Regions from separate parts of the Shewanella sp. SACH genome, predicted to be linked through region 1. Evidence: predicted binding sites of a transcription regulator. Region 1 holds the regulator's gene; the other holds the start of a gene.
What was found. Region 1 encodes ArgR, which controls arginine synthesis, uptake and breakdown. Its sites were predicted from a motif close to ANTGAATANNTATTCANT; they were not measured.
Positions count from the first base shown of each region.

Region 2: a site for ArgR is predicted at 2,066-2,083, ahead of argA (amino-acid N-acetyltransferase). Genes of this name have one in related genera too.

Region 1 is NZ_MPDG02000005.1:69,307-72,464, reverse strand. Features, by position in the region: gene BM607_RS17145 (LysR family transcriptional regulator) at 1-751, opposite strand, end outside; gene BM607_RS17140 (NAD(P)-dependent oxidoreductase) at 858-1,490, shown strand; gene argR (transcriptional regulator ArgR) at 1,631-2,101, opposite strand; gene mdh (malate dehydrogenase) at 2,396-3,158, shown strand, end outside.
Region 2 is NZ_MPDG02000006.1:169,544-172,701, reverse strand. Features, by position in the region: gene BM607_RS18900 (PH domain-containing protein) at 13-546, opposite strand; gene argA (amino-acid N-acetyltransferase) at 667-1,986, opposite strand; gene rpmG (50S ribosomal protein L33) at 2,310-2,483, opposite strand; gene rpmB (50S ribosomal protein L28) at 2,490-2,726, opposite strand; gene radC (DNA repair protein RadC) at 2,848-3,158, opposite strand, start outside.

The DNA.
Region 1 (3,158 bases):
TGAGCTGGCCGCTGGCAAGGTATTGATTGGCTAAGTCGCATGGCAAGCGCACTATGCCATGTCCCCGCAGCGCCGCACTCACCAATACGCCCATGTCGTTAGCTTTAAGATTGCCTGTGACTTTCACGTGCTCGGCTTGCTGCTCTTTTAGGAAAGGCCAATTTTGTTGCGCCGAGTGTATCAGGCAGTTGTGAGCCAGTAGATCGATGGGCTCGACAAGTGGTGTGTTGCTATCAAGGTAACTCGGCGCAGCGCAGATCACGGCATCTATGGTCATTAAACGGCGGGCAATCAAATTCTCATCGGGCTGCTCGGTGTAGCGCAGCGCCACATCGACTCGCTCATCCACCAATTGGGCAAAACTGTCTGACATCACCAGCTGAATGCTGACCTTAGGGTGAATTTTAATAAAGCGATCGACAACATCAAACAGGCTGTGCTGCCCAAGGCCAATCGGTGTGGCGATGCGAATACTGCCCACTAGTTCACTGTTATGGCTGTGGGCGCGGCTTTCCATGGCGGCGACTTCACTTAATATTCGCTGGCAAAATTGCAGCGCTTCTTCGCCTTGCAAGGTCAAGCTGACGCTGCGGGTGGTACGGTGTAGTAAGCGCAAACTCAACCACTGCTCCACTTCTTGAATATGGCGGGACACCTGCAGGCGGCTGAGGTCTAAATGTTCGGCAGCTTTGGTAAAGCTGCCGCAGTTTGCCACTTCGACGAAACTGCGTATTGCGGCAATTTTATCCATATTAGTACCTCAAACTGAAACAATCATGCTCATTTATTGATGTTTATCACGTGAACCACTGCAAGTAAACTGGCTTCAATGTAAATCATCAGAGAGAGTTAACGAAATGAAAATCGCAATTTTAGGTGCAACAGGTTGGATTGGTGGTGCAATTTTAAAAGAAGCATTGAGCCGTGGGCACCAAGTAACAGCGCTAGTGCGTGATCCGAGCAAGTTATCCGCTACTGATGTGGCTGTGCATGCTGTGGATTTAGAGCAGCCATTAGTTGCGCAACCCTTTGCTGGCGTAGATGTTGTCATTGCCTCTGTTGGTGGCCGCGCACAACAAAATCATGGCCTAGTGGCGAGTACGGTTCAGCATTTACTGGATGTGCTGCCTAACGCTAAGGTGCCACGTTTATTGTGGGTTGGTGGCGCAGGGAGCTTAGAAGTGGCACCGGGTGTGACTCTGGTTTCTAGCCCAGATTTCCCCGCTGCATATAAAGATGAGGCGTTAGCTCAGGGTGAAGCTTTGCAGGTATTCCGTGCGGCGCAAACTGCAATTAATTGGACCTTTGTGAGCCCAGCCGCTGAGATTTATCCTGGCGAGAGTGAAGGCCCATATCGCCTTGGTGGCGACAGCTTCTTTACCGATGCCAATGGTCGCAGCCACATTTCTGTTACGGATTACGCTAAAGCCATGTTAGATGAGGCCGAACAGGGCACTCACGCAAATCAGCGCATCAGTGTGGCTTACTGACCTTAGCGTATAAACATCGGTGCGCGCGAGATTGGCTTAAATGTGTAACGTAATCGGGACAATGGCCAAATAATCAGCGCAAGATTGGACAGAAATGCGTACAGATGAAATAGAACAGGTCAGCTTGCTGACCTGTTTTTTTATTCTGCGTAATTGAATAAAGATTTGATGGTTTCTAAGGTATCGGCGATATCTTGGATGCTCGATGGACAAATAAAGATAGTGTCATCACCAGCAATTGTGCCCAAAATGCCTTCTGGTTTACCGATAGAATCCAATAAACGGGCAATCAGCTGCGCGGCACCTGGGCTAGTTCGCACGACGATCATCGCTTGGTTATGATCGACATCGAGTACCAAATTCTTCAACGGGCTACCCGCGGTTGGTACGCCTAATTCGGCCGGCAAGCAATACACCATCTCTTGCTTAGCGTTGCGAGTCCGCACTGCGCCGAACTTGCTGAGCATGCGTGATACTTTTGATTGGTTAATATTACCAAAGCCTTCAGCTTGCAAGGCGGTGACGATTTCACTTTGAGAGCCAAAGCGCTCTTCTTTTAAAATCGACTTAAAAATTCTAACAAGGTCATCCTGATTCTTGGTCGTTTGCATAATATTATTATTCGTTATTCAAAAAAACAGGCCCATTTTGAATATTTTTAGAAAAATTGTCAACAAATAACCAGATTGGTTGAATAAAAATTCACTAACTCCCTGTGGTTAAGCGTTTGCTGTGGGCTTAAAAATACCAATTTGAGTAATTGTTCTACATTGCTTCTAACTTATTCCGGAATTCTTTTGTCCCACGACTAAGGGATAATTGAAATTGTTGTGACATTCCAGTAATGTGACGCCAACGTAAATTAGATCCATGTCACACATATCCGAGAAATAACGGAGATAACTATGAAAGTTGCTGTACTTGGTGCTGCTGGTGGTATCGGCCAGGCTCTTGCCCTACTGTTAAAAACTCAACTGCCTGCGGGTTCACATTTGTCTCTATATGATATCGCACCGGTTACTCCGGGTGTTGCGGTTGACTTGAGCCACATCCCGACTGCTGTTGAAATCAAAGGTTTTGCTGGTGAAGATCCAACGCCTGCCCTAGTGGGTGCTGACGTTGTTCTAATTTCTGCTGGTGTTGCGCGTAAGCCTGGTATGGATCGTTCAGATCTGTTCAATATCAATGCTGGTATCGTTCGCAACCTGATCGAAAAAGTAGCGGCAACTTGCCCTACGGCTTTGGTTGGCATTATCACTAACCCAGTCAACACGACTGTCGCTATCGCTGCAGAAGTGATGAAGAAAGCGGGTGTTTACGATAAGAACCGTCTGTTCGGTATCACGACATTAGACGTGATCCGTTCTGAAACTTTCATCGCCGAATTAAAAGGCCTGAATGTTGCTGACGTTAAAGTCAATGTGATCGGCGGCCACAGCGGCGTGACCATTCTGCCATTACTGTCTCAAGTAGAAGGTGCGACTTTCACTGACGAAGAAGTGGCAAGTCTGACTACTCGCATCCAAAACGCGGGTACAGAAGTGGTTGAAGCTAAAGCCGGTGGCGGAAGCGCGACTCTGTCTATGGGTCAAGCGGCTTGCCGTTTCGGTCTGTCTTTGGTTCGTGGTCTGCAAGGCGAAGCTAACATCGTTGAATGCGCCTATGTTG
Region 2 (3,158 bases), on a different contig from region 1:
GCCGATACACAGTTACAGAAGTGATGATGACTTCTGTAACTGTGCTAAAAATTCACTCCCTTGTGGCACTGTCAGTAATAAACTGTAGCCTTTAGTCGTTGGCACTAACACTAACTGCGATTTATCTGTTATCGCCAGAAATGCTCTACTTTTTCCCTGCAAATTAAACCAGCCTAATTGAAACCCTGGCATACCTATGCCGTTGGTTTTAAAGCTCGGCGTTAAATCTGCCTCTTGCTGTAAATCGACTATCCGCGCCTCGGCAGGCAATAAATCCGCGCGGGATAACTGCACTTTATAGAAGGGCACATCCACTGTGAGTTCAGCATCGGTTAACACTAACTCGGCACTATTGGATTGATAAAAAACCCATGAAAATCCGCCCATCATCACCAGCAATATGCCTAAACTCGCCGACTTCGCTATCTTAGGCATATTTTTTAGCCATAACATCAGCAAGATACCCGCTAAACCGAGCAATAAGACGATAAAACTGAAGATAGAGGTCTGGGTGAAAGGGGCGAGTTCGAAGGATTGAGGACTCATTGGCAACATCTCCCGTGCAGTGAAGCCTTAATCTGCCAATAAAGACATATTATGTCAACAAAAAATGCCAGCGCTAATATGAGTACTAGGCTGGCATTGATTGGATTGAGTTAGAACGGCTTAGAGATCGAGCGCGAGAATTTTTGAACGACGTTGATAGTTATACAACTGCTTTTTCTTCTGTGGCAGTGCTTCAACATCTTCAATCACAAAACCATGCTCGAGGAACCAGTGAATGCTCCGAGTGGTCAGCGCAAACAAGCGTGAGTAACCGCGGTTTCTGGCCTGATTGATTATGTTCTTCAGCAGCAAGCTGCCTCTGTCGGCATCGCGATAATCGGGATGCACCACCAAACAGGCAAACTCACCCGCATTGTCCTCTTCAAAAGGATAGAGTGCGGCGCAACCAATCACTAAACCATCGCGTTCAATCAACATGAACTGTTCGATTTCGATCTCGAGCTGCTCACGACTACGACGCACCAGAATGCCTTGTTCCTCTAATGGACGAATAAGGTTCAGTACACCGCCAATATCAGCGATCGACGCACAGCGTAAACGCTCGGCACTCTCAGTCACGATTTGCGTGCCTATCCCTTCGCGAGAAAACAGTTCCTGCAGCAAAGCGCCATCTTCGAGGTAGCTGACTAAGTGACAACGCGGTACGCCATTACGGCAAGCATCGATACTGGCTTTCAAAAAAGCCATAGTACCAACGCAGGCAGAACCTTGCTCGGCCAGCTTGCTCATGATGTTTTGCGCATCGTTTGGCATCAACTCGGCAATCACATCGCCATTGCGATCGAGAATACCGTTCTGTGAGCTAAAACCGATCATCTTGTCGGCTTTGAGCTTGATCGCCACTTGAGTCGCGATTTCCTCAGCGGTTAAATTAAAGCTTTCACCGGTCACAGAAGCCGCAATCGGCCCCATCAACACGATACAGTGATTATCTAGCTGACGTTTTAAGCCTTGCACATCGATACGACGCACTCTACCGCTCAAACAAAAATCGATGCCATTATCCACGCCTAATGGCTGGGCAATCACAAAGTTGCCGCTCACTAAGTTAATTTGCGCACCTTGCATTGGCGTATTGCTTAAGCTCATGGATAAACGCGCTGTGATATCAAATTGCAGTGCACCCGCAACTTGCTTGATCACTTTGAGCGAGTCTTCATCCGTAATACGCACGCCTTCGTGGTAGGCAGGTTCGATACCATTGACGGCTAATGCAGCATCAATCTGCGGCCTAGCGCCATACACCAACACCACTTTAATCCCTAAACTGTGCAGCAGGGCGACATCATTTAAGATGGCGCGGAAGTGATTCTGAGCCAAAGCTTCACCACCCAGCATGACCACAAAAGTTTTACCTCTGTGAGCATTAACATAGGGGGCAGAGTGACGAAATCCATCAACCAGTTCAGTGGTACGCACGCGTTATTTACACCTCATTTTTGAGCTGGCAGCGTCACGATGACATGCCAGGAATGAATCGCTAACTTTCGCGTATGGTATTGCATTTTAATTCACATATAAAGAATTTATTCTCACTAAAGTGCAGTTTTAATGATTTAAAGTGCTTAGAACCGCACTATTTTATATTTTCAGCAAGTGTTCACACTTTTTTAACTTCACAGGGGATGATTCAGCGGCTTAAGTTTGCGAGGCAATTATCTCAACTTGATGACTAACTACTAAAAAAAGCGCAAAAAAAAGCCCCTTAAATAAGGGGCTTTTCTCGAAACACTAACCAAGGATTACTTGATTTTTGCTTCTTTGTAGATAACGTGCTGACGAATAACTGGATCAAATTTTTTGATTTCCATTTTTTCAGGCATGTTACGCTTGTTTTTTTCAGTTGTGTAGAAGTGACCAGTTTTAGCTGTAGAAACTAATTTGATCTTCTCACGATTACCTTTAGCTTTAGCCATGATCTATTATACCTTCTCGCCACGAGCACGAAGTTCAGCAACAACAACTTCGATACCTTTTTTGTCGATCAGACGAATACCTTTAGTAGATACACGTAACTGTACGAAACGCTTTTCTTCTTCTAACCAAAAACGGTGGTTTTGTAGGTTAGGTAAAAAACGACGACGGGTCGCGTTTTTTGCGTGCGAACGGTTGTTACCAACCATCGGCTTCTTGCCAGTAACTTGGCATACTCTTGACATGTCAATCTTCTCCAAAAACAATTTTAACGCTCGAGCATTAATGTGCCTCGTATGGCCGTCGCCCGAGGCACAAAGAGGGCGCATTTTATACACGATCACAGAGTGAAGATCAAGTGTTAGATTAATTAATCCAGCCTCGTTCTGCAAAAGAAACTATCTCTCGATCACCTACAACCATATGGTCCAATAAGGATACGTCTATGGTTGCTAACGCATTTTTTAATCGCTCAGTTATTCGTCGGTCAGCCTGACTGGGCTCGGCAATACCAGACGGATGATTATGACAAACTATAACTGCTGCGGCCTTTTTCTCCAGCACTAAGCTCACCACTTCACGTGGGTACACTGAGGCTGAGTCTATTGTACCGCGGAATAATTCGACAAATTGAATCACTCTATGCTGGCTATCCAGCAGTAAAACTGCGAACACTT